2 regions of the Streptomyces sp. URMC 124 genome follow, and region 1 is predicted to be linked to the other one. Evidence: predicted binding sites of a transcription regulator. Region 1 holds the regulator's gene; the other holds the start of a gene.

Region 1 (4,240 bases):
GCCCCGGGGAACACCGCCGGGCGACAGCCCCCTACGGGCGCCGCACCTCGTACTGGAAGCACCCGTACTCCAGCGACCGCACGTGCACCAGCGCCACCTCCGGGTCGGCGAACGCCTCCTCGAAGGCCCGCTCGAAGCCGGCCTCGGCGCCCTCGGGGATCTCGAAGAGGCGGCCGCCCACGATGCGGCCTTCGGCGTCGTATCGGCGGAGGGTGCGCAGCGCTCCAGGCCGCGCGAAGGGGTAGCCGCCGCCCTGGGCCCCCTGCGGGCCTCCGCACTCCTCGGCGTGGATGAACACCGGCCCGGCCTCGTCGTAGGCCCCAGGATCGGCCCCCGTCGCCCCGGCCCACCGCCGCAGCGGCGCGTACGAGACGAGGGCCACGCGCTCGCCCGGCTCGATGGACCGCAGGCAACAGCGCAGCGGGCTCCCGACGCACTCCAGCGGAACGCCATCCTCGCGCGCGGTGTACGGCCGCAACTCCCGCCCGGAGTCGTCGAGAACGCGGAGTTCGGCGAGGGCATCGGCCGGGATGGGGAGGGGAGTGAACGCGAGGCGGGCGTATGCAGTCATGCGTCCAGCGTCCGCGGCCGGGGCGCGTCCCGCTGGCGGAAATCAGCCACGGAGCTCGCCGCTCCACCCGTTACGAGAAGAGGCTTCATGACCGACGACGTCCCCCGCACCATCCGGGCCGTCAGCACGCAGCAACTCCTGCTCCTGGAGGAGGAAGCCGCGGCGCTGGACTTCAGCCGGCGGCTCCCCTTGGAGTGGGTGCGCGAGCACGCCGCGGCGGCTGCGACGCACTACCTGTTCCCCCTGTTCGCCCACGACCTCCGGCACCGGCCCGAGGTCTCCCCGCAGTGGCGGTGCGACCTCCTCCTCACCGTCGCGACCGGAGAGGAGATCCGCAGCATGCTCGACGTCCGGCCGACCGCCTTCCGGGCGCTACCGGAGTCCCTGACCCGCGACGCCAAACGAGACGTCGCCCGCCGCATGCAGCGCGCCCGCTCTCAGCGCGAGTATGAGGGCCCGCAGTGACCCCGGAGGGGTGGTTATGACGGTTCCGGGGTCATCGCTTTCCCGGATCAGCGCGCTGCCCCCTGCTGCTGCCACTTCGACGCACTCGTTCCCCGTGGTGCTGGCGGAATACGAGCTCTTCTGCCAGATGACCTGCGACATCGTTTCTGCCCCCTACAACTGCTGCGCGATGCGATGCATCAGGTCCCGGGACGCCGCCGGCGACAGGGCCGCCCGCTCGACATCGTCCAGCACACGCCTGTAGCTCGCCAACCGCTCTTCTTCGTCGAGGAAGACGCTGCCGTGCGCAATGTCGATCTGAACCGTGTCCAACCGGCGCGTCGTCGCCTCGGCGTACAGCATCGGGAACGATGCCTCGGTGAACCCGTCCCGCTCGAAGGGAACGATCCGCGCCGTACTCCTGCCGTCACGCCAACACGCCGGACCCGCGCCCCCGGACAACGGGCCTGCGGAGCGGAACTGTCGGGCCGGAGCTGCGCGTGCTCACCATCAGGACCGACCGCGCTGAAGGAGCATCCCCCCATGACGCACCTCGACGACCGCTTCGGTGAGATCACCGTCCTGCTGGACAGCGACGCGGGGCGGCTGGAGGTGCGGGGCGGCTCCATACCGCCGGCCGTCGTGGAGCGGGCCGCCGGGGCCGAGACCGACGTTCACGTCCCCGTCGGGACGCGCAACGGTGCTCACCTGGTCATGACCGTCGGCGGCGGGGCCGTCCGTCTCGCCCCGCGCAAGGGGAAGCTGTCGCGCCGCTCGTACGCCGTGGTCGTCGTTCGCGACGGGATCACATACCGCCTCGTGCCGGATTCCCTCGACGGCAGCCGGCTGCTGAAGGACCGGCGGCACATCGGGGACTTCTCCTCCGGCGGCGACGGCTGGGTGCTGGCCGCGTGGAAGGAGGGGGCGGATGTGGCCCCGGCCGACGCCTCCGTCGGCTACGCGCTCGCCGCGGCGTTCGGCACGGGCGGGCAGCCGATGTGGATGATGGCCGTCGAGGCGGTCACCGATCTGTTCCCCGGGTGAGGACCGAAAACGGCAGGGCCGGGTGAGCTGTCCGCTCACCCGGCCCTGCCGAAGAATTCCGTGCCCCTACTGGTCGCGCCTCGGGCGCCACACCACCAGCGCGCTGGTCTGCTGGACGTCCGTGTACGGGACCAGGTCGCGGCGGTACGAGGCGTGGACCGCGGCCTCCGCCTGCTGCCGGGCCGCCGCGGCGCCCTCGACGGCGCCCTGCAGCTCGGCGACGCGCGCCTTGAGCGCGGCCACCTGGTTCTCCAGCTCGATGATGCGCTTGATGCCGGCGAGGTTGATGCCCTCGTCCTGGCTCAGCTGCTGCACCTGCCGCAGCTGCTCGATGTCCCGCGCGGAGTAGCGCCGGCCGCGCCCGGCGGCGCGGTCGGGTGAGACCAGGCCGAGCCGGTCGTACTGCCGGAGGGTCTGCGGGTGCAGCCCCGACAGTTGCGCGGCGACCGAGATGACGTAGACCGGCGACTCGTCGGTCAGCTCGTACGGATTGCGCCGTCGGCCGGTCCCATCCATGGGGTCACGCTCCCTTCGCGGCCTGGAAGAGCTCTGCCCGCGGATCCTGGTCCGCGGTGGCCTCACGGTAGGTCTGCAGGGCTTCCCGGGCCTTGTCGCCGAGGTCCTTGGGGACGGTCACCTCCACGGTGACCAGCAGGTCGCCGCGGGTGCCGTCCTTGCGCACGGCGCCCTTGCCGCGGGCGCGCATGGTGCGGCCGTTGGGCGTGCCGGGCGGCAGTTTGAGGGTGACCGGGGGGCCGCCGAGGGTGGGCACCTTGATCTCGCCGCCGAGGACCGCCTCCGGGAAGGTGACGGGCACGGTGACGGTGAGGTTGTCGTCCTTGCGGCCGAAGACGGGGTGCGAGCCGACGTGCACGACGACGTAGAGGTCGCCGTTGGGCCCGCCGCGCTCGCCCGGGGCGCCCTTGCCGCGCAGCCGGATCCGCTGGCCGTCGGAAACCCCGGCGGGGATGCGGACCTGCATGGTGCGCGAGGACTTGGCGCGACCGCTGCCGTGACAGGTGTCGCAGGGGTTCTCCGGGATGAGGCCGCGGCCCTTGCAGTCGGGGCACGGGTCGGTCATGGAGAAGCCTCCGCCGGAGCCGTGCGACACCTGGCCGGTGCCGACACAGGTCGGGCAGACGCGAGGCGTACCGTTTTTGTCGCCGGTGCCGGAGCAGGCCTTGCAGGCCGCCGAGGAGGACATGCGCAGGGGCACGGTGGCCCCGTCGACCGCCTCGGTGAAGCTCAGGGACACCTCGGACTCGATGTCCTGGCCGCGGCGCGGCTGGGTGCGCGTGCCGCCGCGGTTGAACAGGCCGCCGAAGACGTCGCCGAGGCCGCCGCCGAAGCCGCCGGTGCCGCCGCCCCCGCCCTGGGCGCCCCCGAAGAGGTCGCCCAGGTCGAAGTTGAAGGAGCCGCCGCCCGCGCCGCCCGGGCCCGGCCGGAAGCCGCCGTTGCCGAAGAGGGCGCGGGCGTCGTCGTACTCCTTGCGCCGCTTGGGGTCGGCCAGGACGTCGTTCGCCTCGGAGATCTCCTTGAAGCGCTCCTCGGCCTTGGCGTCGCCCTTGTTGGCGTCCGGGTGGTACTCGCGGGCGAGCTTCCGGTACGCCTTCTTGATCTCGGCCTCGGTGGCGTCCTTGGGGACACCGAGGACCTTGTAGTAGTCCTTCTCCAGGAAGTCCTTCGTGCTCATCCTCGGTGTCCCTCCTTCCGTTCCCTGCGGTGATTCATCGGGTCAGCGTCAGCCCTTGTCGGGGCCACCGCTCTCCTCTTCGGAGCCCGCACCGGCTTCTTCGCCCTCGCCCTTGGGGCCCTGGGCGCCCGGCTGGGGCTCGGCGACGGCGACCCGCGCGGGGCGGATCGTGCGCTCGCCGATCCGATACCCCGGCTGCAGAATCTGCACGCACGTGGTTTCGGTGACGTCGGGCGCATAGCTGTGCATCAGCGCCTCGTGCACCAGCGGGTCGAAGGGCTCGCCCTCCTTGCCGAACTGCTGCAGCCCCATCTTGGCGACGATCGTCTCCAGGGACTCGGCGACGGACTTGAAGCCGCCGACGAGCTCGCCGTGGTCGCGGGCGCGGCCGATGTCGTCGAGCGTGGGCAGGAGCTCGGACAGGAGGTTCGCGACGGCGATCTCCTTGACCGTGACCCGGTCCCGCTCGACCCGGCGGCGGTAGTTCT
Region 2 (4,240 bases), on a different contig from region 1:
CGGGCGTGGAGCCGCTGTAGAGCAGCATGACCGCGGGACTGCCGATGCCGGGCGGCGTCGACATGATCGCGCCGTCGAGGTAGCCGATGCCGTGCCCGGCGGCCCAGGAGGCGCTCGCGCGGGCCTGCTCCGGCGAGCCGGAGGTGAGGTTGACGAGCGTGCGGCCGCGCAGCCCGCCCGCCAGCGGGCCGAGGAGGCCGTGGACGGCGTCGTAGTCGGACAGGCAGGCGATGACCAGGGGGCTCGCCGCCACGGCCTCCGCGGCGGTCGCGGCCCGTGCGGCGCCGCGGGCGACCAGCGCCTCGCCCTTGCCCGCCGTGCGGTTCCAGACGGTGGTCTCGTGGCCGGCTTCCAGGAGGGCGCCGGCCAGGGCCGTACCCATCGAACCCAGACCGAGAACGGTCACCTTCATGGGTGGTTTCTCCCCGTGTGTCACAGAAGTTGATCAAGTGCGACCAGCCTCGCACCGGCTCCGTGGCCCCGACAGTGGCAGGAGTGACGTCCTGCGAAAAATTCCTGCCACCCCGCCTAGGCTGCTGATCATGAGCGCCGGAACCGTGGCCGTGGCCGTGATCGACGACGACGTCCCCCTGTGGGACCTGTACGAACTGGGGGTCGTCTGCACCGTCTTCGGCATCCCGCACCCCGACCTCGCCGACCCCTGGTACGACCTGCGCGTGTGCTCCGCCGGCGGCGGCGAGCCCCAGCCCGGCTCCTTCGGGCTCGCGCTGCGCACCTCGTACGGCCTCGACGGGCTGGAAGGGGCGGACACCGTGATCGTCCCGTCGGTGCCCGAGGCGTGCATCGAGGGCGAGCGCGAGCTGCCCGCCGAGCTGCTGGAGGCCCTGCGCCGGGCCGCGGACTCCGGCGCCCGCATGGTCTCCCTGTGCGCCGGGGCCTTCGCCCTGGCCGCCGCCGGCATCCTCGACGGGCGCCGCGCCACCGCCCACTGGATGCACACCGAGGCCCTCGCGCGCCGCCACCCGCGCGTGCGCGTGGACGACTCGGTCCTCTACGTCGACGACGGCGACGTCCTCACCAGCGCCGGCGTCACCGCGGGCCTCGACCTCTGCCTCCACCTCGTCCGCCGCGACCTCGGCGCCCACGTCGCCAACCAGCTCGCGCGCCGCCTGGTGGTGCCCGCCCACCGGCCCGGCGGGCAGGCCCAGTACGTGGACCTCTCCGTGCCCGAAGCCGACGACGACAGCCTCGCCCCCGTCCTGCAGTGGGCCCGCGAGCACCTCGACCGCCCCCTGTCCGTCGACGACCTCGCCGCCCGTGCCGGCATGAGCTCCCGCACCTTCTTCCGCCGCCTCCATGCCGCCACGGGCACGACCCCGCTGCAGTGGCTCCTGGTCCAGCGCCTGGCCCGCGCCCAGTCGCTGCTGGAGTCGACGGCCCTGTCCGTCGAGCGCGTCGCCGGCCTGAGCGGCCTGGGCACGGCCGCCAACCTCCGCCGCCACTTCACCCTCCACTTCGGGGTGACGCCCACGGACTACCGGCGCTCGTTCCCGCCGGGGACGCCCGGGACGGCGGTCGCCTGACGCGACCCGGACCGGTGATCGCTCAGAGCGAACACCGGAGGGGGAACATCCGGACCCCGGTACGCATTGAGTCGGCATAGCTCAACTTGCCTGCCTAAGGGGAGATCATGGCTTCGATGTCCACACCGCTCACCCTGCCCGTGCTGCCCCTCGACGACGAGGTCGTCCTGCCCGGCATGGTGGTGCCCCTCGACCTGTCCGACAGCGAAGTGCGGGCCGCCGTCGAGGCCGCACAGGCCGCCGCGCGGGGCGGCGGCACCAAGCCGCTGGTGCTGCTCGTGCCGCGGGTCGACGGCACCTACGCGGGCGTCGGCACGCTCGGCAGCGTCGAGCAGGTGGGGCGGCTCTCCGGCAGCGGCGACCCCGGCGCGCTCATCCGCGGTGTCCGCCGGGTGCGCATCGGCGCGGGGACGACCGGGCCCGGCGCCGCGCTGTGGGTCGAGGGCACCACGATGGAGGAGATCACTCCCGACCCCCTCCCGGGCGCCGTCGCCGAGCTCGTCAAGGAGTACAAGGCGCTCGCCACCAGCTGGCTGCGCAAGCGCGGCGCCTGGCAGGTCGTCGACCGCGTCCAGCAGATCGAGGACGTGGGCCAGCTCGCCGACAACTCCGGCTACTCGCCCTTCCTGACCGTCCAGCAGCGCGTGGAGCTGCTGGAGACCGCCGACCCGGTGGCCCGGCTGAAGCTCGCCGTCGGGTGGCTCGGCGAGCACCTCGCCGAGCAGGACGTCGCCGAGACCATCGCCAAGGACGTCCAGGAGGGCGTCGACAAGCAGCAGCGCGAGTTCCTGCTGCGCCGCCAGCTGGAGGCCGTCCGCAAGGAGCTCGCCGAGCTCAACGGCGACCCGGAGGACGAGTCCGGCGACTACCGCGCCCGCGTCGAGGCCGCCGGCCTCCCGGAGAAGGTGCGCGAAGCGGCCCTGAAGGAGGTCGACAAGCTGGAGCGCTCCTCCGACCAGAGCCCCGAGGGCGGCTGGATCCGCACCTGGCTGGACACCGTGCTGGAGATGCCCTGGAACGAGCGCAGCGAGGACGCGTACGACATCCCCGGCGCGAAGGCCGTCCTCGACGCCGACCACGCGGGCCTGGAGGACGTGAAGGAGCGGATCACCGAGTACCTGGCGGTGCGCAAGCGGCGCACCGACCGGGGGCTGGGCGTGGTCGGCGGGCGGCGCGGGGGCGCGGTGCTCGCGCTCGTCGGCCCGCCCGGCGTCGGAAAGACCTCGCTGGGCGAGAGCGTCGCCCGCGCCATGGGGCGGAAGTTCGTCCGCGTGGCGCTCGGCGGCGTCCGCGACGAGGCCGAGATCCGCGGCCACCGGCGCACCTATGTCGGCGCGCTGCCCGGCCGGATCGTACGGGCGGTCAAGGAAGCCGGTTCGATGAACCCGGTCGTCCTGCTCGACGAGATCGACAAGGTCGGCTCGGACTTCCGCGGCGACCCGGCCGCCGCCCTCCTGGAGGTCCTGGACCCGGCGCAGAACCACACCTTCCGGGACCACTACCTGGAGGTTGAACTCGACCTGTCCGACGTCGTCTTCCTGGCGACCGCCAACGTCCTGGAGGCCATCCCCGAAGCCCTCCTGGACCGCATGGAGCTCGTCCGCCTCGACGGCTACACCGAGGACGAGAAGGTCGTCATCGCCCGCGACCACCTCCTGCGCCGCCAGCTGGAGCGCGCGGGCCTGGAGCCCGGCGAGGTCGTCGTGGAGGACGCCGCCCTGCGCAAGCTCGCCGGCGAGTACACCCGCGAGGCGGGCGTGCGGAACCTGGAGCGCGCCGTCGCCCGGCTGCTGCGCAAGGTCGCCGCCCGGCACGAACTGGGCGAGCAGGAGCTGCCGTTCACCATCGGCGCCGAACAGCTGCGCCCGCTGATCGGGCGCCCGCACCACACCCCGGAGTCCGCGCAGGATCCGGCCGAGCGGCGCACGGCGGTGCCGGGCGTGGCGACGGGGCTCGCGGTCACGGGCGCGGGCGGCGACGTGCTGTTCGTGGAGGCTTCCCTGGCCGATCCGGAGACGGGCGGCGCGGGCCTGACCCTCACCGGCCAGCTGGGCGAGGTCATGAAGGAGTCGGCGCAGATCGCGCTGTCCTTCCTGCGCTCGCACGGCGCGGAACTGGAGCTGCCCGTGGGCGACTTCAAGGAGCGCGGCGTCCACCTGCACGTGCCGGCGGGCGCCGTCCCGAAGGACGGCCCGAGCGCGGGCATCACCATGACGACGGCGCTGGCGTCGCTGCTGTCGGGCCGCCGGGTGCGGCCGGACGTGGCCATGACCGGCGAGGTGTCCCTCACGGGGCGGGTCCTGCCCATCGGCGGCGTCAAGCAGAAGCTGCTGGCGGCGCACCGGGCGGGCGTGACGACGGTGATCATCCCGAAGCGGAACGAGCCCGATCTGGACGACGTGCCGGCCGAGGTGCTGGCGAAGCTCGACGTCCACCCGGTCTCCGACGTCCGCCAGGTGCTGGCGCTGGCCCTGGAACCGGCCGCGGCGGAGGTGGCCGTGGCGGCGTAACGGCGGCAACGGCGCGGGGCCCGTACCTCTTCACGAGAGGTACGGGCCCCGCGCCGTTTTCCGGTTCACGCGCCGTCTTGCGGCTCAGGTGTGGCTGACGGCCTTCTCCAGCAGGCCGTGCAGGGCGTCCTGCTCCTCCTGCGACAGCCCGGCCAGGGGCGATTCCCGGGCGAGGAGCTCCATGAG

The links. The regulator HspR, encoded in region 1, represses chaperone genes until heat shock. The targets are predictions, from matches to a motif close to TTGAGNNNNNNNNNCTCAA.
Region 2: the regulator HspR is predicted to act here: its motif matches at 1,611-1,629, upstream of lon (endopeptidase La).

The regions. Positions count from the first base shown of each region.
Region 1 covers NZ_JBPQTS010000103.1:4,773-9,012, forward strand. The annotation lists gene ACSNOG_RS21065 (DUF1203 domain-containing protein) at 32-571, opposite strand; gene ACSNOG_RS21070 (hypothetical protein) at 659-1,036, shown strand; gene ACSNOG_RS21075 (DUF397 domain-containing protein) at 944-1,177, opposite strand; gene ACSNOG_RS21080 (Scr1 family TA system antitoxin-like transcriptional regulator) at 1,190-1,477, opposite strand; gene ACSNOG_RS21085 (hypothetical protein) at 1,559-2,059, shown strand; gene ACSNOG_RS21090 (heat shock protein transcriptional repressor HspR) at 2,126-2,575, opposite strand; gene dnaJ (molecular chaperone DnaJ) at 2,580-3,752, opposite strand; gene grpE (nucleotide exchange factor GrpE) at 3,801-4,240, opposite strand, start outside.
Region 2 covers NZ_JBPQTS010000071.1:1,513-5,752, reverse strand. The annotation lists gene ACSNOG_RS16790 (NAD(P)-dependent oxidoreductase) at 1-412, opposite strand, end outside; gene ACSNOG_RS16785 (helix-turn-helix domain-containing protein) at 543-1,544, shown strand; gene lon (endopeptidase La) at 1,652-4,054, shown strand; gene ACSNOG_RS16775 (MarR family winged helix-turn-helix transcriptional regulator) at 4,139-4,240, opposite strand, start outside.